One region of the Streptomyces sp. NPDC045022 genome, then DNA from elsewhere that is predicted to be linked to it. Evidence: riboswitches for the same ligand, from Rfam matches in the RefSeq annotation. Region 1 holds a riboswitch; each other region holds the start of a gene.
What was found. Region 1 has a riboswitch for cyclic di-AMP ahead of AC07C1_RS29110 (C40 family peptidase). Riboswitches for the same ligand answer to the same signal wherever they lie in the genome.
Positions count from the first base shown of each region.

Region 2: linked by a shared signal. The riboswitch ahead of AC07C1_RS05495 (M23 family metallopeptidase) and the one ahead of AC07C1_RS29110 (C40 family peptidase) in region 1 are both predicted to bind cyclic di-AMP.
Region 3: linked by a shared signal. The riboswitch ahead of AC07C1_RS11930 (transglycosylase SLT domain-containing protein) and the one ahead of AC07C1_RS29110 (C40 family peptidase) in region 1 are both predicted to bind cyclic di-AMP.
Region 4: linked by a shared signal. The riboswitch ahead of AC07C1_RS33245 (M23 family metallopeptidase) and the one ahead of AC07C1_RS29110 (C40 family peptidase) in region 1 are both predicted to bind cyclic di-AMP.

Region 1 covers NZ_JBWKIR010000020.1:12,795-20,022, forward strand. Annotated here, with positions in the region: gene AC07C1_RS29105 (hypothetical protein) at 216-569, shown strand; gene AC07C1_RS29110 (C40 family peptidase) at 1,148-2,134, opposite strand; cyclic di-AMP (ydaO/yuaA leader) riboswitch at 2,143-2,313, opposite strand; gene pcrA (DNA helicase PcrA) at 2,599-5,088, shown strand; gene AC07C1_RS29120 (M23 family metallopeptidase) at 5,135-6,643, opposite strand; gene AC07C1_RS29125 (esterase/lipase family protein) at 7,066-7,228, opposite strand, start outside.
Region 2 covers NZ_JBWKIR010000002.1:493,057-500,284, forward strand. Annotated here, with positions in the region: gene AC07C1_RS05480 (bifunctional acetate--CoA ligase family protein/GNAT family N-acetyltransferase) at 1-625, opposite strand, end outside; gene AC07C1_RS05485 (HPr family phosphocarrier protein) at 803-1,084, shown strand; gene AC07C1_RS05490 (GntR family transcriptional regulator) at 1,289-1,975, opposite strand; gene AC07C1_RS05495 (M23 family metallopeptidase) at 2,175-2,930, opposite strand; cyclic di-AMP (ydaO/yuaA leader) riboswitch at 2,944-3,104, opposite strand; gene AC07C1_RS05500 (M16 family metallopeptidase) at 3,316-4,704, opposite strand; gene AC07C1_RS05505 (M16 family metallopeptidase) at 4,701-6,095, opposite strand; gene AC07C1_RS05510 (DNA gyrase/topoisomerase IV subunit A) at 6,376-7,228, shown strand, end outside.
Region 3 covers NZ_JBWKIR010000005.1:168,336-175,563, forward strand. Annotated here, with positions in the region: gene AC07C1_RS11925 (HAD family hydrolase) at 1-747, shown strand, start outside; gene AC07C1_RS11930 (transglycosylase SLT domain-containing protein) at 853-1,338, opposite strand; cyclic di-AMP (ydaO/yuaA leader) riboswitch at 1,342-1,523, opposite strand; gene AC07C1_RS11935 (polyprenyl synthetase family protein) at 2,136-3,146, shown strand; gene AC07C1_RS11940 (LolA family protein) at 3,500-4,699, shown strand; gene AC07C1_RS11945 (ABC transporter ATP-binding protein) at 4,735-5,742, shown strand; gene AC07C1_RS11950 (ABC transporter permease) at 5,729-6,613, shown strand; gene AC07C1_RS11955 (flavodoxin family protein) at 6,641-7,228, opposite strand.
Region 4 covers NZ_JBWKIR010000026.1:86,379-93,606, reverse strand. Annotated here, with positions in the region: gene AC07C1_RS33250 (alpha-galactosidase) at 156-2,228, shown strand; cyclic di-AMP (ydaO/yuaA leader) riboswitch at 2,531-2,695, shown strand; gene AC07C1_RS33245 (M23 family metallopeptidase) at 2,698-3,621, shown strand; gene AC07C1_RS33240 (SGNH/GDSL hydrolase family protein) at 3,889-4,674, shown strand; gene AC07C1_RS33235 (TetR/AcrR family transcriptional regulator) at 4,855-5,475, opposite strand; gene AC07C1_RS33230 (Glu/Leu/Phe/Val dehydrogenase dimerization domain-containing protein) at 5,722-6,906, opposite strand.

The sequences.
Region 1 (7,228 bases):
ACCAAGGTGTGACCGGATGTGACCGTGTTGCCCGGGCTGAGTCGTCGTCTTCACGGAGCGTGCTGACCGAAGCGCCAAAAGCGGGACAGCTCGGAGATGTGGGCTGCTATGGGTCGCATATATGCAAGATCCACGGCCTCGCGGACGGACCGCTGGGACATCGGCGTCGGGCCCGGTCACGGAAGACGAGAACGCCCTCGTTAGGCTCCGGCTCCATGGACCTACTCATCCATCTCTTCGTCGGCCTGCACATCATCGGCATCGCCGCACTGCTCGGCGGTTTCCTCACCCAGATGAAGGCCATGGGGCAGGGCACGGCCCGGTTCGTCCCCGGCATGCTGCACGGCGCACTGACCATGCTCGTCACCGGCGTGGCCCTGGTCGGCCTCAACCAGGCCGACGACCACCATGTCAACAACATCAAGATCGGCGTGAAGCTGGCCCTGCTGATCGTGATCCTCGGCCTGGTCTACGTGAAGCGCGACGAGGAGCGGGTCGACAAGCGGCTCTTCGGGCTGGTCGGCCTGCTGACGACGGCGAACATCTTCATCGCCGTGCTGTGGACCTGACGGTCGGTCCACGTGGTCGCCGGCACGGGCCGCGAGCACCGCACCGGTGGCGGCCGCGAGCCACGCCGCCACCGCCACCCACACCAGCACCCGTCCCGGCCCCTTGAGCCACGGGACGTCCACGGTGGCCGCGACGGACAGCCTCGCCGCCGCCGTCATTCCCATCGGGAACACCGTCGCCCACCAAGCACGTCGTAACCGGGCCGCGGCCCGGGCCGCCTCGGCCGCCAGCGAGATAAGCCCGAGATAGCAGACGAGGTCCGCAGGACGAAGTCGGCGCCCAGCGCCACCCAGGCGACGCCGGCCATCGCCGGCGCCACCCGCGAGACCGTCTCGTCGCCGGCCAGCTGCAGACCAACCGACAGGATGCCGGCCGCCAATCACGGCGGCCCCGGACGCGGGAGGCCGCCCCGCCCACCACGCGCGCAGACCTGAGATGCCGGGCATGCGCCCGATGCCAGGCAGCCGCGCGCACCCAGCCGGGCCGGGCACGCGCGCGTGGAACGCAAACCGCCGGTACGCGCGCGTGGAGCGGACCCGCCGGTACGCGCGCGTAGGCCCGACCACGTGAGGCGCGCTCAGGCCGGCCGCACCACGCTGTGGATGATCGATTCGCCACCGCGGTCCACGGATTCCTCGCGGACGTACGCGCCGGGTTCCGGGGCGTGGATCATCATCCCGTCGCCCGTGCAGAGGCCGACATGGCTGCTGTCGTCGTGGAAGAAGACCAGGTCACCGGCGCGCGCCTCGGTGACGGGGACCGGGCTGCCCGCGGCGGCCTGGGCCTGGGCGGTACGCGGGAGGGTGACGCCGGCGGCCTTCCACGCGGCCTGGGTGAGGCCGGAGGAGTCGTACGAGCCGGGCCCGCTGGCACCGCTCACGTACGGCTTGCCGATCTGGGCCCGGGCGAAGGCGATCGCCTTCTCGGCCTTGGTTTCCTGCCGCGGGCCCGGGGATCCGTAGGCCCGTGGACCGGGCTCCTCCAGGCGCCGTCGGCCGAGCCCGGCCGGCCGCGCGCCCTGCTGGGCCGTGAGCCGGGACAGCAGCTCGCGCGCGGTGGCGAGCTTGTGCTGGACGGTGGCCTTCGCGGCCTTCACGTCGTAGTGCGAGGACGCCGGCGCCTCCGGGCTCCTGGTGGTCTTGCCCCGCTCGGCCGCGTCCTTCACGCGCGAGGCCAACCGGTTCATCACCCTGCTCTGGGCGAAGTGGTCCTGCGGATACTCCGAGAGGAGAGAGGCGGCCGTGTCCGGGGTGGCCGCGAACGGAACCAGCCCCTCCCGGGCCTTGGCGAGCCGGCTCGCGCGCCGGGCGCCCTCCTGACGTGGGTCCTCGCCGTGCGGCCGCCGGGCGGCCGCCGGTTCCTCCTCCGGCGCCGAGTCGGCCTGGCGGTAGAACTCGTCGATCTTCTTCTCGATCTCCTCCAGGCTCGGCCTGCCGTCGTCGGCGGCGGCCTCGGCCGTCTGGGTCAGGACGGCCACGGAGGTGAATGCGGCGGTGGCGAGGGCGGGGCCGCGCAGGCCCGGTCCACGGGTGCCGCCGGGGCGCGGCTTGCGGTGCGACGCCAAGGGAGGCGACTCCTTCCAACGTGCCGCCTACCGGGTTAGCTGTCGGGTTCGGGCGCGTGCTTCGGAAGGGTTGCCCTACGGCGTCGTCCCGGGCGGGAGTCGGCCGATTCACCCCAGGATCGGTGGGTCCCCGGCTCCGGGCACCGTGGGGGGCGCACCGGACTCGGCGGAGGCCGCGCGGCCCGGCGACGTTCGCCGGAGAGGGGTCGTGCGGCCTGACGGAAACCTAACCAACTCGTGTGTCTCTTGTGAAGGTTGGTGCGCAGTATGTCCGATACATTTCTGTGACCTGATGCAGGTTTCATGTGGGCGTGACCAGGTGCTTCCTCAGCGTGAGGGGAAAAGGGGGCAGGTGGGGCGAGGATCCCACTCCGGGACCGCACCCCATGCGGACCCCACCCGAGACGTCCGTGTTCCGGGGACCGCGACCGGTTGTCGGTGGGGAGCCCTAGACTCGTAGAGCGATGAGCAGCCTTTTTGACGACAGCTTCCTGGCGGACCTCCAGCCCCCTCGCGGGCACGAGGAGGAACCCCCGCCACCGCCCGAGGACGATCACGCTCCGGACGCGCTTCCGGACGATCTGTTCGGCGGGAAGTTCGACGTGCCGCCGGACCGGGACGCCTACTACCGCGACGGCGCCCCCCGCCCGGCGATCGACGCGGCGGCACTCCTGGAGGGGCTGAACGACAACCAGCGCGCCGCGGTGGTGCACGCCGGCTCCCCGCTGCTCATCGTCGCCGGCGCCGGCTCCGGCAAGACGCGCGTGCTCACCCACCGCATCGCCCACCTGCTCGCCGAGCGGAACGTACACCCGGGCCAGATCCTCGCGATCACCTTCACCAACAAGGCCGCGGGCGAGATGAAGGAGCGCGTCGAGCAGCTCGTCGGCCCGCGCGCCAACGCGATGTGGGTGATGACCTTCCACAGCGCGTGTGTCCGGATCCTCCGGCGCGAGTCGAAGAAGCTCGGCTTCACCTCGTCCTTCTCGATCTACGACGCCGCCGACAGCAAGCGCCTGATGGCCCTGGTCTGCCGCGACCTGGACCTCGACCCCAAGCGGTTCCCGCCCAAGTCCTTCAGCGCCAAGATCAGCAACCTGAAGAACGAGCTGATCGACGAGGAGGACTTCGCCGCCCAGGCCACCGACGGCTTCGAGAAGACCCTCGCCCAGGCCTATGCGCTCTACCAGTCGCGGCTGCGCGAGGCGAACGCGCTCGACTTCGACGACCTGATCATGACGACGGTCAACCTGCTGCGTGCCTTCCCGGACGTCGCCGAGCACTACCGCCGCCGCTTCCGGCACGTCCTGGTCGACGAGTACCAGGACACCAACCACGCGCAGTACGCGCTCGTGCGCGAACTGGTCGGCACCGGCGAGCGCGCCGCCGAGGACGTCGACACCCCGCCCGGCGAGTACGACCTCCCGCCCGCCGAACTCTGCGTGGTGGGTGACGCGGACCAGTCGATCTACGCTTTCCGCGGCGCGACGATCCGCAACATCCTCCAGTTCGAGGAGGACTACCCGAACGCGACGACGATCCTGCTGGAGCAGAACTACCGCTCCACGCAGACCATTCTGTCCGCCGCCAACGCGGTCATCGAGCGCAACGAGTCCCGCCGCCCGAAGAACCTGTGGACCAACGCGGGCCACGGCGCGCGGATCACCGGCTACGTCGCCGACACCGAGCACGACGAGGCCCAGTTCGTCGCCGACGAGATAGACCGCCTCACGGACACGGGCGAGGCGAAGGCCGGGGACGTCGCCGTCTTCTACCGCACCAACGCCCAGTCCCGTGTCTTCGAAGAGATCTTCATCCGCGTCGGCCTGCCCTACAAGGTCGTCGGCGGCGTCCGCTTCTACGAGCGCAAGGAAGTCCGGGACGTCCTCGCCTACCTGCGCGTCCTCGCGAACCCCGAGGACTCGGTGCCGCTGCGCCGCATCCTCAACGTGCCCAAGCGGGGCATCGGCGAGCGTGCGGAGGCGATGATCGACGCCCTCTCCCAGCGCGAGAAGATCAGCTTCCCCCAGGCGCTCAAGCGGGTCGACGAGGCGTACGGCATGGCCGCGCGCTCCACCAACGCGGTCAAGCGGTTCAACGCGCTGATGGAGGACCTGCGCACGATCGTCGAGTCCGGCGCGGGACCGGCGACCGTCCTGGAGGCGGTGCTCGAGCGCACCGGCTATCTGGCCGAGTTGCAGGCCTCGACCGACCCGCAGGACGAGACCCGCATCGAGAACCTCCAGGAACTCGCGGCCGTCGCCCTGGAGTTCGAGCAGGAACGCGGTGAAGGTGAGACCGGCACCCTGGCCGACTTCCTGGAGCAGGTCGCCCTGGTCGCCGACTCCGACCAGATCCCCGACGAGGAGGACGGCGACGGTGTCATCACGCTGATGACCCTGCACACCGCCAAGGGCCTGGAGTTCCCGGTCGTGTTCCTGACCGGCATGGAGGACGGCGTCTTCCCCCACATGCGCGCCCTCGGCCAGACCAAGGAGCTGGAGGAGGAGCGGCGCCTGGCGTACGTCGGCATCACACGCGCCCGGGAGCGGCTGTACCTGACGCGGTCGACGATGCGCAGCGCCTGGGGCCAGCCGTCGTACAACCCGCCCTCCCGCTTCCTGGAGGAGATCCCGGCCGCCCATATGGAGTGGAAGCGGACGGGTGCGTCGGCGCCGTTCTCCTCCGGCCCGGCCTCGGGAATCGCGGCCTCGCTGTCCTCGAGCCGCTCGCGCTCCTCGGCGTCGGGCGCATCCGGGTTCGCCACGCGGCGCACCGCGGAGAAGCCGGTGGTCGCGCTGGCCGTCGGGGACCGCGTCACCCACGACCAGTTCGGGCTCGGCACGGTCGTCGGGGTGAAGGGCACCGGCGCGAACACGGAGGCGACGATCGACTTCGGTGACACCAAGCCGAAGCGGCTGCTGTTGCGGTACGCGCCGGTGGAGAAGCTCTAGACGAAGTGAGCCCCGCCGGTCCGGCGGGGCCCGTACCGGCAGTGGCTCAGGTCGGGTCCAGCCCGTGGCTGCGCAGCCACGGCAGGGGGTCTATGGCCGCCCCGGCCGCCGGCCGTACCTCGAAGTGCAGGTGCGGACCGGTGGAGTTGCCGGAGTTGCCGGAGTAGGCGACCGGCTCGCCGGCCTTGACGGTCGTACCGGAGGCCACGCGGTAGCTGGACAGGTGGCAGTACCAGGTCTCCGTGCCGTCCTTCGCCGTCACGATCAGCATGTTGCCGTAGGCACTGTTCCACTTGGTGGTGACGGTGCCGTCGGTGGCCGCCATCACCGTGGTGCCGTAGGAGACGGGGAAGTCGATGCCGGTGTGCACCGACATCCAGTTCACGCCCGCCTGGCCGAAGTAGGCGCTGAGCCCTCTCTGCGCGACCGGCAGCACGAACTTGGGGCGCAGCCGCTCCTTGAGCGCGGCCTCCGCCGCGGCCTTCTTCTTCTCCAGCTCCTGCTGCGCCTTGAGGTCGATCCGCTCCTGGGTGCGGCTGGCCCGGTCGGCGAAGTCGTCGGCCCCGGCGGAGAGGGTCTTGAGCTGGGTGTCCAGCTTGCTGTTGGCGACCGACGGCTGCACCCCGTGCGCGTCCGAAGCGGAGGCGGTGGCGGTGGCGTCATGGGAGTCGTCGGCCAGGGCACCGACCGAGGCCGCGGCGATCCCGGCCACCCCCATCACACAGGCCGAGGGCACCGCGACGGTGAGCAGCGCTGAGCGCTTGGCGGGCGTACGACGCCGGGAACGCGCCGCGCTGCGCGAGCCCGCGCGGGTCACCGGGGCCGGGGTGACTTCTTCCTGCCCGTCCAGCAGGCCGTGCGTCACGGGCAGTTCACCGGTGGTGGTCGACTCGTCCTCGTCGCCGTGCTGTTCCTCGCACGCGGTTTCCCGGTACGCCGACTGCGCGAAGGCCGCGGTCGCCTGCGCGTCGCCGACCTGCTCGAACGTGGCGGTGGCCTGCTGGTCGAACGGTTCGGCAACCTGCTCGGGCTCCGTCGGCACGGCCTGGCCGGCCGCGTTCCACTGCGTGGCGTCGTACGCACCCGTGTCATAGGTCTGGGTGCCCCACTCCCACTGCTGGGTGGGGTCGGCGCCGGTGGACTGGTCGGGCTGGAGCCAGGCGCTCGCGTCCCACTGACCGCTCACGTCGTTCCCGGTGGACTGCGCGGGGACCGTCCAGGCGGTGGTGTCGTACCCACCGGAGTCGTAGGCGGTGTGGTGCTGGGCCGCGTACGGGTCGTGGGTCAGGGTCTGGCCGGTGCCGGTCTGCCACTGCGTGGTGTCGTACGCGCCGGTGGTCTGCTCGCTTCCCGGAAGACTGCCGAAGAGGGGGTCGTTGGCGAAGGCCGTGGTGCCGGTGGAGCCGCTCGCAAAACCCGTGGCGTCGTAGCCACCGTACGTGGTGAGGTCGTCGTAGGGAGCTTCCGGTGTGCCGTACGGCGCGTGGTGCGCGGTGGAGGCGTCGGAAGCCGGGGCCGGGGTGGTCATGATCCCCGACGGGTGACGGTCGTTCACCAACTTCTCTTTCGCCTCGACAACAGGGGCTGCCAGAGCAGTGCGGCGACTGTACCCGGCGGTACGCGGGCGCGACAATCTTCGGCTGGTTTCGTGTGGGCCGGAAACGGGCATTCGGCCGTGTTTCGGGGGACGCCGGACGTGAGTTTGGCCTGGTGTTCGAAGGATGTTCGATGACGGGTGACAGCGAGTCACCTGTGCACCGGCTGTGCAGCGCCTCAGTCCCGTCCCTCCGACGCCGCCCGTTCGGTGGTCCGGCCCTAGGGCCTCTCGTTTGGATCATGCCGGGCTCGCGGGGCCTGGCACCGCACCTCGCCGCGTTGTCGTCGGTTGCCATGGCTCCGCCATGACGCCCTCCTCCGCCTTGCGATGCACGGCGCCAGGCCCCGCTCCCTGATCCGGCATGATCCGAACGAGAGGCCCTAGGCCACCGTCAGACCGCCGGCGAGCCGGTCCCCGGGGTGCGCGGTGTCGAGGGCCTCGCGTATCCCGGCCGCGACGGCGGGGTGCACGGGCAGGGCGAGATGCCCGATGCCGTTGACCCGGATGTTCTGCGCGTCGAGATCGGGGTGCTCCAGGCAGGCC
Region 2 (7,228 bases), on a different contig from region 1:
CCGAGCGGGCCTCGGCGCGCTGCTCCCTCGCGCGCTGCACGGCGAGGGAACGGTCGGTGGGTTCGAGGTCGAACTCCAGGCGGACGACGCCGTCCTCGAAACTGCGCTTCTGGGTGTAGCCCGCGTCCGTGAACACCTTGATCATCTTGGTGTTGGCGGGCAGCACCTCGGCGGCGAAGCGGCGGATGCCCCGCTCGCGGGCGACGGCCCCGATGTGTTCCAGCAGGGCGGAGGCGACCCCGCGGCCCTGGTGGGCGTCCTGCACCAGGAAGGCGACCTCGGCCTCGTCCGCGGGCGCGGAGGCGGGCATCCCGTCGGTGCCGATGCGGTCATAGCGTACGGTGGCGATGAACTCGCCGCCGATGGTGGCGGCGAGCCCCACCCGGTCCACGAAGTCGTGGTGCGTGAAGCGGTGGACGTCCTTCGCGGAGAGCCGGGGGTACGGCGCGAAGAAGCGGTAGTACTTCGACTCGTCCGAGACCTGCTCGTAGAAGCTGACCAGACGGTCGGCGTCGTCGACGGTGATGGGCCGGATGCGCGCGGTGCCCCCGTCGCGCAGTACCACGTCCGCCTCCCAGTGGGCGGGGTACACATGCCGGTCCTGCCGGTCCGCCGAGGTCTGCATGGGCCCCAGAGTACGGCTCGCGTACGACAACGGCGCGAGGCAGTCTGTGGAGGACGACAAGCCTGACCGAGGCCGCGGTCCGGCGACACGCCGGAGGGGACGAAGGTCCGCTCCGGGCATGCTTCGCGATATGGGAAACTGGTCTAGACAACCCTGAAGAGTGAAGGGCAGCAACACATGGCTGAGCGCCGCGTCAACGTCGGCTGGGCCGAGGGCCTCCACGCCCGTCCCGCCTCCATCTTCGTCCGAGCCGCCACGGCCGCAGGCGTCCCGGTGACGATCGCCAAGGCCGGGGGCAACCCCGTCAACGCGGCCTCCATGCTGGCCGTCCTGGGCCTGGGCGCCCAGGGTGGCGAGGAGATCGTCCTCGCCTCCGACGCCGAGGGCGCGGACGCCGCCCTGGACCGCCTGGCCAAGCTGGTCGCCGAGGGCCTGGAAGAGCTGCCCGAGACCGTCTGAGCGCGTCGCGCGCTCACACCGGAGCCGCGTCGGCCCTTCGGGGCGGCGCGGCTTCGCCGTATGCGCAGCACACTTCCGCTCCATTTGCCGACGATTTATGGCCGGCCCGCGTACGGCACCTCTCGTGAATTACGGCACGCCGGAATTCAGGCAGCGGAAAACACCGCTCCGCAGAATAACTCTTCTTTGTATACGACGTCCGTGTTAATGCCGCCGGCCCGACGTGTTTACGGCATGTTGCGAAGTCCTCACACGCTGCGCGGCCCCGGAAAAGCGAAGGCGGTGCGCGGCCGTGGTGCGCTCGGTGTGCAGCGCCGTGACCGCCCGCGCCCGCTCACCGTCGCCCCGTGCCACCGCGTCCACGATCGCGCCGTGCTCCGCCCAGGACTCCAGCGGGCTCGGCGGCGCCTCCACCACATACATCCAGGCGATCTTGTGGCGCAGCTGGGTCAACATGGAGGTCAGCGAGGGGCTGCCGGAGGACTGGGCGAGCGTCTCGTGGAACCAGCCGCCCAGCGAGCGCAGATCCTCGCTGCTGCCCCTCCTGGCCCGCTCCTGACCCAGCCGGACCAGACCGCGCAACACCTTGAGATGGGCCTCCGTGCGCCGCTGTGCGGCCCGCGCGGCCCCGAGCGGTTCCAGGAGCATGCGCATCTCCAGCAGGTCGGCGGCCTCCTGCTCGGTAGGTTCGGCCACGCACGCGCCAGCGTGCCGGCGGGTGACCACGAAGCCCTCCGCCTCCAGCGTGCGCAGGGCCTCGCGGACGGGGACGCGCGAGACGCCGTAGCGGCGGGCCAGGACTTCCTCGGTGAGGCGGCTGCCGCGACCGTAGACACCCGCGACGATGTCGTCCCGGATCGCCGTGCACACCGAGTGCGCCGGAATACGCATGCCCGACCTCCGCCTTAATCCCCGTGAAACGTCGACGATGGACGTGTGTTCCGTGACTCTATTCCAATGAACCGGAATTTCCGACGGCGGGCCGGAATCCATGGATATTTTTTGGACAGCGGACTGGGCGGACACTGCGAAAAACGACGAAAGCCCCGGCTCGGTGGAGCCGGGGCCTCGCGTGCCGTGCGACGGAGGGTCAGACGTTGACGCCGTGCTTGCGGAGGTAGGCGACGGGGTCGATGTCGGAGCCGTAGTCGGGAGTCGTACGGGCCTCGAAGTGGAGGTGCGGGCCGGTGACGTTGCCGGTCGCGCCGGACAGGCCGATCTGCTGGCCCGGGACGACCCGCTGGCCCACGGTGACACCGATGGACGACAGGTGGCCGTACTGGGTGTACATGCCGTCGGCCATCCGGATCACGATCTGGTTGCCGTACGCGCCGCCCCAGCCGGTGGAGACCACGGTGCCGGAGCCGACCGCGTGGACGGTCGTGCCGCTGGCCGCGTGGAAGTCGATGCCGGTGTGCGAGCCCGAGGACCACAGGGAGCTGCTGGCCTGGTAGCCGGTGGAGACGTAGGAGTGCGCGATCGGGGCGACGAAGGCGTTCAGGCGCTTGCGCTCGGCCTCTCGGGCGGCGCGGGCGTGGGCCTCGCGCTCCTGCTTGACCTTCTCGGCTGCCGCCTTGGCCGCGGCCTCCTCGGCCGCCTGCTGCTGGGCGGCCTGCTTCTGGGCGGCGGCCTGCTCGTCGATCTGCTCGGCCACGTCGTCGCTCGCGGCGATGACGGGTGTGAGACCGGTCTGTTCCACGGAGTTCTCGGCGGCGAGCGCCGGGGATGCGGCGAGGGTGCCGATGACACCGGTGGTGGTGAGGGCCGCGATACCGGCCGCCTGAGCGGTGGTCCGCTTGACCCGGCCGGGCTTGCGGTGCTTCCCGGTGGCGCACATGAACGCCATGAAGTGGCTGGTCCTTTCCTTCCTTCTCGCCTACCGGGTTAGCTGACGGGTTCGGAGCAGGAAGGTCTCCTACGGACCCCCTCGCTCTCGCGCGGGCGCCCGATTCACCCCAGGGGACGGTGGGTCCCCGGCTCCCCTGGCTCGCGCCGTACGGGGACTCGGCGATGGCTGCCCGGTGCCGCGGGTGCGGCGCACTGCCTGACGAACAGCCCGGACGACGCTACGAAAGCTTGCTTTCAATCCTCAAACGAATCCGGGTTTTTGTAGCGCATCCCACAGGTCAGACAGGCAACCTCCGTCCCAAATCGGGCATCTGGGGAAGCGAGTGGAACAACAGAGGGCCCTGCCGACCCGTGAGTCGGCAGGGCCCCACGCGCGCGTGCCGCTACTCCGCGGCGACGACGGTGACTTCGCCGATGCCCAGCGCCTCGACCGGCGCCTTGATCCGGGCCGCGTCACCGACGAGGACGGTCACCAGCCGGTCCACCGGGAAGGCGTTGACGACGGCCGCGGTGGCCTCCACCGTGCCCGTCGCGGCCAGCTGCTGGTACAGCGTCGCCTGGAAGTCGTCGGGCAGATGCTGCTCCACCTGGTCGGCCAGGGTGCTCGCGACGGCCGCCGCGGTCTCGTACTTCAGCGGCGCCACACCGACGAGGTTCTGCACGGCGACGTCCCGCTCGGCGTCGGTCAGGCCCTCCGCCGCGAGGGTGCGCAGCACCTTCCACAGGTCGTCCAGCGCGGGGCCGGTGTTGGGGGTGTCCACGGAACCGCTGATGGCGAGCATCGAGGCACCGGTGCCGTCCGGGGCGGACCTCAGGACCTGCCCGAAGGAACGCACGCCGTAGGTGTAGCCCTTCTCCTCGCGCAGGACGCGGTCCAGGCGGGAGGTGAGAGTGCCGCCGAGGCAGTAGGTGCCGAGCACCTGGGCGGGCCAGACGCGGTCGTGCCGGTCCGGGCCGACCCGGCCGATGAGCAGCTGCGTCTGGACGGCTCCGGGCCGGTCCACGATGACCACGCGCCCGGTGTCGTCGGCGGTCACCGGCGGCACGGGCCGGGGCTCGCCCCGGGTGCCGGTCCACGCGCCCAGGGTGTCCCCGAGCAGCGCGTCCAGGTCGACGCCGGTGAGGTCGCCGACCACGACCGCGGTGGCCGTGGCCGGGCGCACATACCGGTCGTAGAAGCCGCGTACGGCCCCCGCGTCGATCTTCTCGACGGTCTCCTCGGTCCCCTGGCGGGGACGGGACATGCGCGAGGCCGCCGGGAACAGCTCCTTGGAGAGTTCCTTGGCCGCCCGGCGGGCGGGGCTGGCCAGCTCGTGCGGGATCTCGTCCAGGCGGTTGCGGACCAGCCGCTCGACCTCGCTCTCGGCGAAGGCCGGGGCGCGCAGGGCGTCGGCGAGCAGGCCCAGGCCCTTGGCCAGGCGGGAGGCCGGAACCTCCAGGCTGAGCCGGACGCCGGGGTGGTCGGCGTGCGAGTCCAGCGTGGCGCCCGCGCGCTCCAGCTCGGCGGCGAACTCCTCGGCGGAGTGCTTGTCGGTGCCTTCGGAGAAGGCCCGCGCCATGATCGTCGCGACGCCGTCCAGGCCGGCCGGCTCGGCGTCCAGGGGCGCGTCCAGCAGCACCTCGACGGCGACGACCTGCTGGCCGGGGCGGTGGCAGCGCAGCACCGTCAGGCCGTTGTCGAGCGTGCCGCGCTCGGGGGCCGGGAACGCCCACGGCCTGGCCTCGCCCGGCTGCGGCTGGGGGTGGAAGTCCATTGCGGCGAGCTCGGTCACTTGGCCGTCTCCTCGTTCTCGTTGCCGGCCTCTACGGTCGCTTCCCGCTCGGGGTCCTCCGGGATGTCGGCGTCCTCGACGGCCTCCGGGGACTTCGGCTCGTAGACGAGGACCGCGCGGTTGTCGGGCCGCAGGCGGGCCTTGGCGACCTCCTGGACCTCCTCGGCGGTCACCTCCAGGACCCGCTGGACGGCGGTGAGGGCGAGCTGCGGGTCGCCGAACAGCACGGCGTACCGGCACAGTTCGTCGGCGCGGCCGGCGACCGTGCCGAGCCGGTCCAGCCACTCGCGTTCCAACTGGGCCTGGGCTCGCTCCATCTCCTCGGGCGTGGGGCCCTCGGCGGCGAACCGGGCCAGCTCCTCGTCGATGGCGGCCTCGATGACCGGCACCTCGACGTCACCGGAGGTCTTCACGTCCAGCCAGCCCAGCGAGGGCGCGCCGGCCAGACGCAGCAGACCGAAACCGGCCGCGACGGCCGTACGGTCGCGGCGCACCAGCCGGTTGTACAGGCGGGAGGACTCTCCACCACCGAGGACGGTCAGGGCCAGGTCGGCCGCGTCCGCCTCGCGCGTGCCGTCGTGCGGCAGCCGGTAGGCGGCCATCAGGGCGCGCGCCGGGACCTCCTCGACGACGACCTCGCGCAGCTGCTCGCCGATGATCTCCGGCAGGGAGCCGTCGCGGGGCTGTGGCTTGCCGTCGTGGGACGGGATCGACCCGAAGTACTTCTCGACCCAGGCGAGGGTCTGCGCGGGGTCGATGTCGCCGACCACGGAGAGCACCGCGTTGTTCGGCGCGTAGTAGGTGCGGAAGAACTGGCGCGCGTCCTCCAGGGTGGCCGCGTCCAGGTCCGCCATCGAGCCGATCGGCGTGTGGTGGTACGGGTGGCCGGCCGGGTACGACAGGGCGGTCAGCTTCTCGAAGGCGGTGCCGTAGGGCACGTTGTCGTAGCGCTGGCGGCGCTCGTTCTTGACGACGTCCCGCTGGTTCTCCATGGACTCGTCGTCCAGGGCGGCGAGCAGCGAGCCCATGCGGTCGGCCTCCAGCCAGAGGGCGAGCTCCAGCTGGTGGGCCGGCATGGTCTCGAAGTAGTTGGTCCGCTCGAAGCTGGTGGTGCCGTTGAGCGAGCCGCCGGCGCCCTGCACCAGCTCGAAGTGGCCGTTGCCGCTGACCTGCCCCGAGCCCTGGAACATCAGGTGCTCGAAAAGGTGAGCCAGACCGGTGCGTCCCTTGACCTCGTGGCGGGAGCCGACGTCGTACCAGAGGCAGACCGCCGCCACGGGGGTCAGGTGGTCCTCGGAGAGCACCACGCGCAGACCGTTGGCCAGGCGGTGCTCGGTCGCTGTCAGGCCCCCGGAGCCTGCCTCGGCTGTGGTCGTGTGACCCATGGGCATGTACGTCCCTTCGCGAGCGGAGGCGGTCGTCGAAACCGCGGTTTTCCTGCCGTTCCTGCCACTGTATGCAAAGCGTGCGGGGCCCCGGCGAAGTTCCCGCGGGACGTACGCCCACAGCGGATCGCAAAGCCCGCGCCAGGCGTGCGGCGGGGCGCGAGCGAGCGCGTCCCGCGGTGCCGGTCGGAGCCGGGGGGACCGGGTCGCGGCACGGGTTGTCGGTGCCTCGGTCCACAATGGTCCGCGTCAGATCCTCACAGCTTCAGCAAGGAGCCAGGCAGCGATGGCCCGCCGCAGCACGAAGACCCCGCCGCCCGACGATTCGTTCGAGGAGAGGATCCTCGACATCGACGTCGTGGACGAGATGCGTGGCTCCTACCTCGAGTACGCCTACTCGGTCATCTACTCGCGCGCACTGCCGGACGCCCGTGACGGCCTCAAGCCGGTGCACCGCCGGATCGTCTACCAGATGAACGAGATGGGCCTGCGCCCCGAGCGCGGCTATGTGAAGTGCGCGCGGGTCGTCGGCGAGGTCATGGGCAAGCTGCACCCGCACGGCGACGCGTCGATCTACGACGCCCTGGTGCGCATGGCGCAGCCCTTCTCCATGCGCGTGCCCCTGGTCGACGGCCATGGCAACTTCGGCTCGCTGGGCAACGACGACCCGCCGGCCGCCATGCGGTACACCGAGTGCCGGATGGCCGAGGCGACGAGCCTGATGACCGAGTCGATCGACGAGGACACGGTCGACTTCGCACCCAACTACGACGGCCAGGAGCAGGAGCCGGTCGCGCTGCCGGCCGCCTTCCCGAACCTGCTGGTCAACGGCGCCTCGGGCATCGCGGTCGGCATGGCGACCAACATGGCTCCGCACAATCTGCGCGAGGTCATCGCCGCCGCCCGCCACCTGATCAAGTACCCGAACGCCGACCTGGACGCGCTGATGAAGCACGTCCCGGGCCCGGACCTGCCCACCGGCGGCCGGATCGTCGGCCTGGACGGCATCCGGGACGCGTACGCGACCGGCCGCGGCACCTTCAAGATGCGCGCGACGGTGTCGGTGGAGGCCGTGACCGCCCGCCGCAAGGGCCTGGTGGTGACGGAACTGCCGTTCACGGTCGGCCCCGAGAAGGTCA
Region 3 (7,228 bases), on a different contig from region 1:
GACACTGTCTCCGACCGGTCGCTCGCCGCGCTCGCACGGGTGGCGCGGGCGGGCGCCCGGCACCTGGTGGTGACGGGCCGGCCGGCTCCGCGGGTGCGGCCCCTGCTGGCGAACCTGGGCTGCACGGGGCTCGCGGTGTGCGGACAGGGTGCGCAGGTCTACGACGCCGCCGCCGACCGCCTGCTGTGGTCGGTCCGGCTGGACCGGGAACTGGCCGAGACCGCGCTCGGCAAGATCGAGGCGGAGGTGGGGCAGGTCTACGCGGCCGTCGACCAGGACGGCGTGGACGGGCTCACGCTCATCGAGCCCGGGTATCTGATGCCACACCCGACCCTGCCCGCGGTACGTGTTGGCCGGCGTGACGACCTGTGGTGCGAGCCCATCAGCAAGGTGCTGCTGCGGCATGCCACTCTGTCCGACGACGAGTTGGCGGCCGTCGCGCGCGCGGTGGTGGGCTCGCTGGCGACCGTCACCATGTCGGGGCCGGGGACCGTGGAGCTGCAGCCGTGCGGGGTGACGAAGGCGACCGGGCTGGCGCTGGCCGCCGAGCGGCTCGGGATCGGCCCGCAACGGGCCCTGGCCTTCGGGGACATGCCCAACGACATCCCCATGTTCGACTGGGCCGGACACGGGGTCGCCATGGCCAACGCGCACCCCGAACTCAAGGCGGTGGCGGACGAGATCACCTTGTCGAACGAGGACGACGGCATCGCCGTCGTCCTCGAAGGACTCTTCTCGACCGACTGACCGGCACTTCAGTAGCTCACTGTCGGCCGGAGGCCGGTGCGCGCCGGTCCGTCAGGTGCCGGTGCGCGCCGGTCCGCCGTGTGCCGGGCGCCGGTCCGCCGTAGGTCAGTACGCGCCGAACACGTTGTCGATCGACCCGTACCGCGCGGCCGCGTAGTTGCAGGCGGCGGTGATGTTGGCGACCGGGTCGTAGATGTCGAACGACGTTCCGGCCACGTGGTAGGTGTTGAACGTCGGGTCGATGACCTGGAGCAGGCCCTTGGACGGGATGCCCTTGGCCGCGTTGGAGTCCCAGAGGTTGATGGCCAGCGGGTTGCCCGACGACTCGCGGATGATGTTGCGGTGGATGCCGTTGTAGGTGCCGGGGATTTTCTTCTCGGCCATGATCGCGAGGGACTCGCGGATCCAGCCGTCGAGGTTGTTCGGGTACCCGGCGGTGGTGGTGGCCGGGGTGGTCGTGGTGCCGGCCGCGGAGGCGCTGGTCGCGCCGACGAGCGGAAGCGCGAGGAGGGCGGCGCCCGCGCCGACGGCGGCGAGGGTGCGGACGAAGCGGTTGTTCCGGGTACGGCGGTACTGAACGGCAGCGGGCATGGGGAAGTTCCTCTCCGGCGCCTGCGAGGTGAGCTGTCGGGTTCGGGCGGGGAGGTGCCCGGCCGTGCCCTGGGAAAGGCACGACTTAACCCCTAGCCGTTCCGGTGCGACATGTGTCGTCCGGTCCAGCGGCTTACCTGGGTCCCCCGCTCCTGCCCTACGAATGTGTTCGTCGAATGGTTATGCGGGCGGCGGCAGGATTCGGCGTCCGCCCGACGGCCCGGAACGTATGCGAGAGCACATGTCGGGAACAAGACCCGGATTCGTACAACGCACTATTTGACCTTGATCTGTGCTGTATGAGGTACTTGATCCTTTGCGGTTGCCAACCCTCAACTCGCCGATGACGCAAGGGGAGAAGGGGTGCCTGGTGAGCGGAGTGGGCGATGGGACCGCGTGACCCAATTCACGAAATAGCAAAGTGCAGCAAATCAGACATGGGGGATTCGGGTGAATCGCGCTCGAAGTCGAGGGCGGAGGTGGGTGGGCCATCCGGGCGGATTCGGGCGCGATCGGGTATTCGCCGCCTCGGCCGGGCGTGCCTCGGTGGTGGGCCGGGCGTTACTCCGCTCACCCCCGGGTCGCGACAAAATGTACGAGTTCCTGTTAAGTCGATAAATGTCCGTTCTTACTAGCCGATCGAGACCATGCCGGTCATGATCCGATACCGCCCGGGCTGGACCGGTGGGCGCTATCGGTGATCGAAAGAGGACCGGATACGCTGACTTGAGTGATGGCAGCGACCTATCGACAAACCGTGTAACCGCCAGCAGACACCAGCAGACAGGAGACCCCTCGTGACCGTCGTCGGGCCGTTCGGGCTGAGCGTGCGGGACCAGGCTCTGGAAGCCGATGTCCAGGTCGGATTGGCGGCTGTCGAGGAAGGGCTGCTCGAGGCCACCAAGAGCGAGGTCCCGTTCATCACGGAGGCCGCGCAGCATCTCGTGCGGGCCGGCGGGAAGCGGTTCCGGCCGCTGCTCGTGATGCTCGCGGCACAGTTCGGCGACCCCTACGCGCCCGGCGTCGTACCGTCGGCCGTGGTCGTGGAGCTCACCCACCTCGCCACGCTGTACCACGACGACGTCATGGACGAGGCGGCCGTGCGGCGCGGCGTGGACAGCGCCAACACGCGCTGGGGCAACTCCGTCGCGGTCCTCACCGGTGACTTCCTCTTCGCCCGTGCCTCCCAGATCCTCGCCGACCTCGGCCCCGAGGCGGTCCGGGTGCAGGCCCTCGCGTTCGAACGGCTGGTGACGGGCCAGATCCTGGAGACCGCCGGTCCCTCGGACGGCCGTGACCCGGTCGAGCACTACCTGGACGTGCTCGGCGGCAAGACGGGCTCCCTGGTGGCGGTCTCGTGCCGGTTCGGCGCGATGATGTCCGGCGCCGACGAGAGGGTCGTCGACGTGCTCAGCCAGTACGGCGAGCGGCTCGGGGTCGCCTTCCAGCTCGCGGACGACGTCCTGGACATCGCCTCCGACTCCCACGAGTCCGGGAAGACCCCGGGCACCGACCTGCGCGAGGGCATCCCGACCCTGCCCGTGCTGCGGCTGCGCGAGCGTGCCGCCCGGCTCGGGCTGCCCGAGGACATCGCGCTGTGCGAGCTGCTGGACTCCGACCTCAGCGACGACGCCCGGCACGCCGAGGCGCTGGCCGGGCTGCGCGCGCATCCCGCGCTGGAGCAGGCCCGCCGGGACACCGTCCGGTACGCGGAGGAGGCGCGGGCCGCGCTGGCGCCGCTGCGGGAGTGCGACGCCAAGGCGGCCCTGCTCGAGCTGTGCGACGCCGTGGTGCACCGCGCCGGCTAGCGCTGTCGGCCTCCCCGTCGGCCCGCCTGGGCCGGCGCACCCGGGCGGCGCCGTCCCCGCTCGCTCCAGCGCGTCGGCCGTGCGCCCCCGCGCGTCGGTCGTACGCCCAGCGCGTCGGCCATGCGGCTGCGGTACGACCGGGGTGCGACCCCTACGGGTCGGGGGAGCTGCCGCCCCCATGTGTCATACCGCAGGCGTACACGGAGTTGGCTCCGAGGTCTGACGCTTCCTCATGGCCGATTTGGTGAGATGGAACCACGGAAATCACCACTCCTCACCGATTCGGGTGAGAATGGCGGCTCAGGTGGACCAGCGTGAGGACAGCCGCCGCCGACGACGGAGGTAAGGCACACATGGCACCGTACGAATCCGACGACGCAGTGGGCGCCGCGCGGGACGAGGACGCGCGCTCCGGCCGCCGCAAGGCCGCCCGGTACGCCGTTCCGGTCGCGGTGGTGGGGGTGGCGGCGGCCACGATCGGGCTGGTCCCGGCGCTCGCCGACTCAGGTGACCCCGACCTGCCCAGGATCACGGCACAGCAGCTCATAGAGAAGATCGCCAAGTCGGACGTGCAGCAGCTGTCCGGCACCGTGAGGATCAGCACGGACCTGGGTCTGCCCGACCTGGGCGGCCTGGAGAGCAGCATCGCCTCCGGGGCGGCCCGGGGCTCCGGCGACGGCTCCTCCGCCGACCCGCAGTCCAAGCTCACCGAGCTGGTCACCGGCACGCACACCCTGCGCGTGGCGGCCGACGGCCCGGACCGGCAGAAGCTGTCACTGCTGGAGCAGGGCGCCGAGTACAGCCTCATCCATGACGGCAAGGACGTCTGGGGCTACGACAGCAAGAGCAACGAGGTCTACCACTCCACCGCGGCCGGCCCCGGCAAGGACCGCAAGGCGGAGCCGCCGGCCACGCCCGGGGACTTCGCCGACGAGGCCCTCAAGGCGGTGGACGACACCACGTCCGTCACCGTCGACGGCACCGTCCAGGTGGCCGGCCGCGACGCCTACAAGCTGCTGATCAAGCCCAGGCAGTCCGGCACCACGGTCGGCGCCGTCAGCATCGCCGTGGACGCGAAGACCGGCCTGCCGCTGAAGTTCACGCTGACCCCGAAGAGCGGCGGCGCCGCCGTCGTCGACGCGGGCTTCACCCAGGTCTCCTTCGCCGAGCCGGCCGCCTCGACCTTCGACTTCACCCCGCCCAAGGGTGCGAAGGTCACCGAGGAGAAGAAGGACTCCACGGCGCGGGACCACGCCCCTGAAGCAGGCCGGGCCTTCGGCAAGGGCCTGGAGGGGGCCACGGTCCTCGGCAAGGGCTGGACGTCCGTAGCCGCCTTCGACACCGGTGCCGAAGGCGGTCTGCCGACCGGCTCCCGGAATGGTGACCTCGGTGGCTTCCTGGGCTCGCTCGGGGACAAGGTCTCCGGCAAGTTCGGCAAGGGCACGGTGTTCTCCACCCGCCTGGTCAACGCCCTGATCACCGACGACGGCAAGGTCTACGCCGGCGCGGTGACCAAGGACGCCCTGGTGAAGGCGGCGGACGCGGGGAAGTAACCCTTCCCGGGGCACGACGAATCGAGGGGGAGCCGATGGACGCACCGTCCGCCACGCAACGGGGGGAGCGTGACCCGGGCGACGCGCCGGAGCGCGATCCGGAGGACGCGCCGGCGAGCGTCATCGCCACGCGCGGCCTCACCAAGCGCTACCGCGGCGGACAGCTCGCCGTCGACGGTCTCGACCTGACCGTCCCGGTGGGCAGCGTCTTCGGCTTCCTCGGTCCGAACGGTTCCGGCAAGACCACCACCATCCGCATGCTGATGGGGCTGATCGAGCCGACCACGGGCACGGCCCGGGTGCTGGGCCGCCCCATGCCCCGGTCGGCCCGTGCCGTCCTCCCGCAGGTCGGCGCGCTCATCGAGGGGCCCGCGCTGTACGGCTTCCTCTCCGGCCGGGACAATCTGCTGCGCTACGACGCCGCCGACCCGACCGCCGACCCCCGCACCCGGCGTGCCCGCGTCGCCGCCGCCCTGGACCGCGTGGGACTCGCGGCGGCCGCGGGCAAGAAGGCGAAGGCATACTCGCTGGGCATGAAGCAGCGCCTGGGCCTCGCCGCCGCGCTGCTCCAGCCGCGCAGACTGCTCGTCCTGGACGAGCCGACCAACGGCCTCGACCCCCAGGGCATGCGCGAGATCCGCACCCTGATCAGGGACCTGGCAGCCGACGGCACGACCGTCTTCCTCTCCTCCCACCTCCTCGACGAGATCGAGCAGGTGTGCACCCACGCGGCGGTCATGACACAGGGCCGGCTCGTCACCCAGGGTGCGGTGGCCGACCTGTCGGCCGGAGCGCGCGGCCGGCTGGTGGTGACCACCCCGGACGCGGCCGAGGCGGCCCGGGTGCTCAAGGAGCAGGGCGTCGGGGACGTCACCGCCGACGGCGACCGGGTCACCGGTGAGCCGCCGGAGCGGGATCTCGCCGACGTGAACGCGGCCCTGGTCACCGCGGGCGTTCGCGTCCGGGGCCTCACGCTCGAACGGGCCTCCCTGGAGGACGCGTTCGTGGCACTGACAGGGGAGGGCTTCGATGTCGCGGGCTGAGGCGATCGCGGTGACCGCCGTACGCCGGCCGAGTCCCCTGTGGACCTTCGGGCTGCTGCGCAGCGAGATCGTCACCACGCTCCGCCGCTGGCGCACACTCGCCCTGCTCGCGGTGCTGGCCGCGGTGCCGGTGCTGGTCGGCATCGCGGTGAAGATCGAGACGCGGGGTGACTCGGCGGTGGGCCGGGGCGGCGGTGAGGGCCCCGCGTTCATCACGCAGATCACCAACAACGGCCTGTTCCTGGTGTTCACGGCGCTGGCCGCGACCCTGCCCTTCTTCCTGCCGATGGCCGTCGGCGTCGTCGCGGGTGACGCGATAGCGGGCGAGGCGGGCGCGGGCACCCTGCGTTATCTGCTGGTCGCCCCGGCCGGACGCACCCGACTGCTGCTGACCAAGTACACGACCGTGATGGCGTTCTGCGCACTGGCCACCCTGGTCGTCGCCGGCTCGGCGCTGATCGTCGGTGCCCTGCTCTTCCCGCTCGGCGATCTGACGACGATCTCCGGCACCCGGATCAGCTTCGCCGAGGGACTCGGCCGGGCCCTGCTGATCGCCTTGGTCGTCGCCGCCTCACTGGTCGGCGTGGCGGCCCTCGGTCTGTTCGTGTCGACCCTCACCAACAGCGGCATCGCGGCGATGGCGACCACCGTCGGCCTGCTCATCACGGTCCAGATCCTCGACCAGATACCCCAGCTGCACACGCTCCAGCCGTACTTCTTCTCGCACTACTGGCTGTCCTTCGCCGACCTGGTGCGCGACCCCGTCTACTGGGACGACCTGGTGAAGAACCTCGGTCTCCAGGCGCTGTACGCGGCCGTGTTCGGCTCGGCGGCCTGGGCGCGGTTCACGACGAAGGACATCAGCGCCTGAGTTCCCGGCGCGTGAGTCGCCCTGCCCTCACGCGGTCTCGTACGGGAAGCGCGCGAGGGGCGCGTCCTGCGCGAAGAACGTCTTCGCGCGCGCCAGCGCCTCGGTGTCCTTCAGCACGTCACCGCGACCGCTGCCGTTGCCCAGCAGAACGCCGCCGAAGCGCATCCCCAGGTAGGCGGCCGAGTTGTTGAGGGTGCCCACATAGGGATCGGCGACCGACGGCTCGCGGTCCGCCAGTGCGGCGATGCCCCAGAGCGTGCGGCCGGCCATCGTCGCCTTGAAGCCGAGGTCCGGGGTGCGCAGCCAGGCGGACCAGTAGTCCAGGTAGGTCTTGGTCAGGCCGGACACCGAGTACCAGTACAGCGGCGAGGCGATCACGATGTCCGTGGCCGCGAGCGTGGCGTCCAGCAGCAGGCGGGTGGCGGTGTCCGCCGGCGGCCGTACGTGGTCGCTGTCGTGCCTGAGGTCCACGAAGTCGGGCAGTGGGTGTTCGGCGAGGCGGATCCAGTGCTGTTCGACGTCACCGGGAAGCTGTTCGGCGGACCTGCGGGCCAGGAACTCGGTGTTGCCCCCGGCACGGGCGCTGCCCAGGACGAAGAGGAAGCGACGGCTCAT
Region 4 (7,228 bases), on a different contig from region 1:
CGGCCCCGCCGGCGCGGCTCGTCGACGGGCGCTCCGACGACCATACGACATTGCTTTCCTCGGGCAATGAGTTGTCCACAGGCATTGTCACCAGAGGCTGCGCGGCCTGATGATGTTCGCACTTGAGCGGATCTGTTGGCACCTGTGAGGTCTCGATGCTGGACATCGCCGAAGACGGTCGCACCTGGCTCCTGACGGGGCCCACCAGCAGCTATGCCCTCCATCTCACCGCTGCGGACGAACTGCTCCACCTGCACTGGGGCCCGCGGATCCGGCTCGCGGACGCCGAGGCGCTGGCGGTGAGCCCCCTGCCCGGCTACTGGCCCTTCGAATCCCCGCTCGACGGCCGCGAGGAGTACCCGGTCGAGGGCGGCCCCCGCTTCGTCCGCCCCGCCCTGTCCGTGCGCACCGACGAGCGCCGCGGCACGGAGTGGAGTTTCGAGGCGTACGACGCGGAGGGCGACGAACTGCGGCTGCGCTTCCACGACGACGGGCTGGCGATCACCCTGCACTACCGGATGCGCGGGGACGTCATGGAGCGCTGGGTGACCGTGGACAACGGCGGGCACGCGCGCGTGGAGCTGCTGCGGGCCGACGCCGCCACCTGGACCCTGCCCGACCGCGAGGGCTGGCGGCTGTCCCAGCTGCACGGCCGCTGGGCCGCCGAGTCCCGGCTCACCGCCGCTCCCCTCACCTACGGCGAGAAGGTCATCGGCAGCCGCCGCGGCCACACCGGCCATCAGCACCTGCCCTGGGTGGCGCTCGACACCGACGCCACCGAGGAGCGCGGCGAGGTCTACGGCTGCGCGCTCGGCTGGTCCGGCTCCTGGCGCATCGCCGTCGCCCAACTCCCGGACGCGCGCGTGCAGATCACCGGCGGCGCCGGCTACGACGACTCGGGCCTGCTGCTCCTGCCGCCGGGGGAGTCGTACACCACCCCTGTCTTCGCGGGGCTGTGGAGCGACGGCGGCTTCGGCGGCGCCAGCCGTACCTGGCACGCCTATCAGCGCGCGTACGTCATCCCGGACGCGGAGCGGGACCGGCCCGTTCTCTTCAACTCCTGGGAGGCGACGAACTTCGACATCTCCGCGGAGCAGCAGGCCGCCCTCGCCCGGCGCGCCGCCGAGATCGGCGTCGAACTGTTCGTGGTGGACGACGGCTGGTTCGGCGCACGTACCAGCGACCGGGCGGGACTCGGCGACTGGACGCCCAACCCCGACCGGTTCCCGCACGGCCTCAAGCCGCTCGCGGACCAGGTGCACGGCCTCAGCATGCAGTTCGGCATCTGGGTCGAGCCCGAGATGGTCAACCCGGACAGCGACCTCTACCGCGCCCACCCCGACTGGGTGCAGTACCAACCGGGACGGAAGCGGACGGAACTACGCAACCAGCTCGTTCTCAACCTCGCCCGCGAGGACGTCCGGGAGTATCTGTGGGAGCAGCTGGACGCACTGCTCTCCAGCGCCCCGATCGACTATGTGAAGTGGGACTTCAACCGCTGCTTCACCGACGCCGGCTGGCCCGGTGAGCCGTACCCGCAGCGCCTGTGGGCCGACCACGTCCGGGCCCTGTACGCCCTGCTGGACCGGCTGCGCGCGGCGCACCCCGGGGTCGCCTTCGAATCCTGCTCGGGCGGTGGCGGCCGGATCGACCTCGGGGTGATGAGCCGCACCGACCAGGTGTGGACCTCCGACAACACCGACCCGCTGGATCGGCTCGCCATCCAGCACGGCTTCACCCAGATCCACCCCGCCCGGGTCATGGCCGCCTGGGTCACCGACAGCCCGAACACGCAGCTCAACGGCCGGGTCAGCCCGCTGCGGTTCCGCTTCGTCAGCGCCATGGCCGGCGTCCTCGGTGTCGGCGGTGACCTCGCGGAGTGGAGCGGGGAGGAGCTGGCCGAGGCCCGGCGGTGGGTGGAGCTGTACAAGGAGATCCGCCCGGTCGTCCAGCGCGGCGAGCTGTACCGGTTGCGGCCTCCGGCGGGCGGCCTGAGTGCCGTCCAGTACGTCCTCGCGGGCGAGACGGTGGTCCTGGCCTGGCTGCAGGCGCAGAGCTACGGCGAGCCGGTGCCGGCGGTGCGGCTGCGTGGAATCGACCCGACGGCATCGTATGAATGCCGCGAAACGGGCGAAGTGCATCGAGGGGCCGTCCTGCTGCACCACGGGCTGCACACCGGGCTGAAGGGCGACCTGGATGCGACGATTTTCCGTCTGCGTCGCATCTGAGCTTTCTGTCCGTATTGGCGGCTTCATTCCAACTCGCTGTGGAATGAGGGGCTGTGGTGGCATGGCGCGTGAGGAGCGTCATATCGGTGACCGAGCGTCGCGCGTCATGTTCACGTAATTCTGGTGTGGAAGAGGGGAATCGTAGGGTGCGTGGGGCGGGAATTCACGGAGGGTGACCGCGCTGGTCCGCTTTCGATCTTCGGAAACGCCAACGGGGGGAACCGGCTGCTTGTTTCCGTGCGTCCTGCTCGCTTACGTTCGCCACCAATCCGGACGGAACGCCGAATCCTGCCGTCGCCCGGAGTCCCCACACACTTGACCCGTGTTCGGCAGGAGCGGGGGACCCACCAGGTACCACTGCCTGTCCGGTCTCCGCGACAGGCTAGGGGTGAAGCCGCGCGCCGCGCGACCGGGCAGCTCCAGCCCGAACCCGACAGCTGACCTCGCAGGCGTCGGAGAGGAATGCGCCATGCCCGCGAAGGGTAAGCACCGACGTCCCAAGACCCCGCGTTTTTCCCGCTCCATCGCCGTCGCCGGGACCGGTGGCGCCGCGCTGGCCCTGCCGCTCATCGGGGTCACCCAGGCGCAGGCCGCCACCCCGGCGCAGTCCGTCTCCGGAAAGGCCGTGCAGTCGCTTCCGGCCACGGTGAAGAAGGCCGCCGCTCAGCCGGATTCGACGGTGCGCACCTACACGGTGAAGTCCGGCGACTGCCTCTCGGCGATCGCCGACCAGCAGCACGTCAGCGGCGGCTGGCACCAGCTCTACGACGACAACCGGCAGGCCGTCGGCGCCGACCCGGCGCTGATCCACCCGGGCCTCGAGCTCACGCTCGGCAAGAAGGCCGCGCAGACCCGCACCGAGTCCGCCGCCCCGCGGGACTCCTCGACCAAGGCGCAGCACTCGGCCGCCTCGCAGTCCTCCCGGACGCAGGCCGCCCCGGCGGCCAAGTCGTCGGATGCCACCGCCTCGACGGCCGCCGCCACCGGCTTCACCCTCCCGGTGACCGGCGCCACCGTCGGCACCGGCTACCACGTGGCCGGCAGCATGTGGTCCAGCGGCTACCACACCGGCGTCGACTTCGTCGTCCCAACCGGCACTTCCCTGAAGGCCGTCGGCGCGGGCACGGTCGTCTCGGCCGGCTGGGGCGGCGCCTACGGCAACCAGGTCGTCATCAAGCTCGACGACGGCTACTACGCCCAGTACGCCCACCTGTCGCAGCTCTCCGTCTCGGCCGGCCAGACCGTGACCGCGGGCCGGCAGATCGGCCTGTCCGGCGCCACCGGCAACGTGACCGGCCCGCACCTGCACTTCGAGATCCGCACGACGCCGGACTACGGCTCCGACATCGACCCGCTCGGTTACCTCCGCCAGCACGGCGTCGCCGTCGGCTGAGGACCGCCCCGCCCCGAACCGCCTGCCTGACACGCCTCCGAAGGCCGGACCCACGATCCCCGGGTCCGGCCTTCGGTGTGGAACAACGGCACGCCCGCTGGGCTTCGGCCGCAACATGTCTGACGGCAGGCCTATTCCTGATTCGCAAATTATTTAAGGGTGTCTCATCTCACCGTTCGTCAACTCCGGCTTACGGTCGCGCAAGTCACATCCGAAGGTGAATCATGGTCCGACGTGGCAGACGATTCGAAGAATGACAACAGATCAGTGATCGGGTCGTACGTGGCGGTGGGGGACAGCTTCACCGAGGGCGTCGGCGACCCCGGCCCGGACGGGGCCTTCGTGGGCTGGGCCGACCGGTTCGCGGTTCTCCTCGCCGACCGGCGTCCCGAGGGCGACTTCCAGTACACCAACCTCGCCGTGCGCGGGAAGCTGCTGGACCAGATCGTGGCCGACCAGGTCCCCACGGCCGCCGGACTGGCCCCGGACCTGGTCTCCTTCTGTGCCGGCGGCAACGACATCATCCGCCCCGGCACCGACCCGGACGAGGTGGCCGAGCGGTTCGAGCGGGCCGTGGCCCGGCTGGCCGAGGTCGCGGGCACGGTGATGGTGACGACCGGCTTCGACACACGGGGCGTTCCGGTGCTCAAGCACCTGCGCGGCAAGATCGCCACGTACAACGGACACGTCCGCGCGATCGCCGACCGGTACGGCTGTCCCGTGCTCGACCTGTGGTCCCTCAGGTCCGTGCAGGACCGCCGGGCCTGGGACAGCGACCGGCTCCATCTCTCGCCCGAGGGGCACACGCGCGTGGCGCTGCGGGCCGGGCAGGTCCTCGGCCTCGACGTCCCGGCCGACCCGGAGCAGCCGTGGCCGCCGCTGCCGCCCCGGGGCACCCTGGAGGTCCGCCGCGACGACGTCCAGTGGGCCCGCGAGTTCCTCGTCCCGTGGATCGGCCGGCGGCTGCGCGGCGAGTCCTCCGGTGACCATGTGACGGCGAAGGGCACCCTGTCGCCGGACGACATCAAGTCGCGGATCGCCTCGGTGGCCTGAGGCCACCGGCCCCGCCCCGGACCGCGTACCCGGCGGTCCGGGGCACGACCGCATCCGGCCGGCGCACCGAGCCGGGCTCCGACGGGTAGTTCAGGCCCCTTTCCGGTAGGAACCCGAGCAACGGCTGAATCGTTCGGTCGGCCGATGGGGGCGTGATCAGGTCCGACGCGTGCGGAGCGCTCACCGCTCCCGTTCGGTCAGGGCCTTCCGGTCCAGCCCCAGCTCTCGGGCGAGGGCCTCGTCGGCCCATTCCTGCGCCCGGGCCCGCGGCACGGCGCCCGGGTACGACGTCAGCTGTACGGCCAGGCCGTCCAGCAGCGCCGTCAGCCGCAGCGCGGCACCGGCCGGGTCGGCGCACGCGAACTCGCCCGCCGCCACACCCTCGGCGATGACTTCGGCGAGCGCGGCCTTCCACTGCCTGTCGAGTTCCCGGGTGACCTCCCGCAGAGCGGGCTCCCGCAGGGCCACGGCCCAGCCCTCGATCCACAGCCGCCAGCCCTTGGCCTGGCCGGTGGGCGCGTACCAGCGCACCGCCGCCCGCAGCCGGCGCAGCGCGGACGTCCGGCGGCCCAGCAGCTTGCGCAGATGCGTGAGATCGCCCTCGGCCGCGTACGCGAACGCGTCGGCGACCAGCTTCTCCTTGGTCGAGAAGTGGTACAGCACCAGTGCGTTGCTCACGCCGAGCGCCGCGGCCACGTCGGCGATCCTGACCGCCGCCACGCCCCGCGCCTCGATCTGCTCGATGGCGGCCCGCAGCAGTTCCTCCCGCCGCTCGGCCACGCTCAACCGCACTCTCGCCACGCCGTCACCCTACACAGCCGCCCGGACATGCGCCGACGAGCGCGTGACGCCCTGGTGCGACCGGCCCCGCGCTACCGCACTACTGACTCATCATTCAGTCAGTAGGTGAAGCGGCGGACGCCCGACCACGGACGGCCGCCCGACCCGCCCGGGCGACGGCCCGCTGGGACCCCGGCCACCGTGGGCCGTGTCGGCGCGGGCGGCACGACCACCACGACGTGCCCGCAGGAGACTCACCCGGGTCCGTCACCGGTACCGATCGAAGCGTTCCGCGATCATCGGCAGCCGGTCGGTCACCAGGGCGTGGGCGGCCGCGCGCGGGGTCGTACCGTCGGCCTCCGCGCGGTCGAGCATCAGGTCGACCAGGGCGCGCATCGAGCGCCGGAGGTGCGCGAACGCCTCGTCGGCATCGGCACCGATGTCACCGAACAGGGTCCACCACCACCAGGCGTTCGTCCCGGAGTTGACCACCACGTCGGGCAGTACCGTCACGCCCCGCGCGGCCAGCAGCGCCTCCGCCTCCGGCAGCACGGGCATGTTGGCGGCCTCGACGATCCAGCGGGCGCCGATCCCCTCCTGGTCGGCCGCGTCGATCGCGTACGACACGGCCGCCGGAACCAGCACCTCCGCCTCGGCGCACAGCCAGGCGTCGCCGGTCGGTTCGCGGTCGCCGGAGCGCAGCACGCGCCGGTCGACGGTGCCGTAGGCGTCCCGCGCGGCCAGCAGCGCCTCGACGTCGAGCCCAGCCGGGTTGACGATCGTGCCCTTGATGTCGGCGACCGCCACCACGGTCAGGCCCGCGCGCGCGAGGAAGCGCGCGGTGGCTCCGCCCATCGTGCCGAGGCCCTGCACGGCGACCCGGGTGCCCGGGTACGGCACCGACGCCCGGTCCAGGGCCGCGAGCACCGACTCGGCGACTCCGCAACCGCCGACCAGCTCGCCCAGGCCGATGCCGTCCACCTCGACCGCGAAGGCGTCCGCGAGCCGCTTGCGGGCCGCGGTCTCGTCGTCCAGCAGCGGGTACACCGCCTGGATGGAGGAGACCAGGCCCGCCTCGGCCGCGGCGCGGTCCACCAGGTCCTGGGTCAGGCCGAGGTCCTCGCCGGTGGCCCAGAGGCTCTCGATGTACGGCCGCACGGCGCGCAGGTAGCGCACCAGCAGCCCGTACGCCTCCGGCGCCCGCGGGTCGCAGTCGAGACCGCCCTTGGCGCCGCCGAGCGGGATGTAGCGGCCCTCGGGGTTGTAGTGCAGGGCCTCCTTCATCGTCATGCCGCGGGCGAGCCCCGCCACCTCCTCCAGCGTGCAGCCGGGACGCATCCGCAGCCCGCCGCTGGCCACGCCCCGCACCAGCCGGTCCACGACCAGGAAGCCCTGGCGGCCGGTGACGTGATCGGTCCAGACGAGTGACATCAGGGGGGCGGGGGCGGTCATGGGGTCTCCTCGGGGACGGTGATCAGGTGAAGCCGATTCCTCCCCGGCGGCTGCCGGACGGCGGTCTCCAGCTCCAGGGGGTGATGGAAGCCGTCTTGACGTCGGCCTCGGCCGCGGCACGCGCGCGTGGCCGTATCCGCTCGCTGGTGAAGGCGCGCGCCGGATCGGCATCCCGCTGCCCGGGGTGCGGCCGGACCTGTTCGGTGGGAGGTCGGACATGGCGCCTCCGAAGGCGGTGAAGGCGGCCGGGGCTGGTCGGCAAAGGGAACGCGACGCCCGCTTTACTGAATAGTGAGTCAGTCTCCGGAGTCGCCCGGCACCC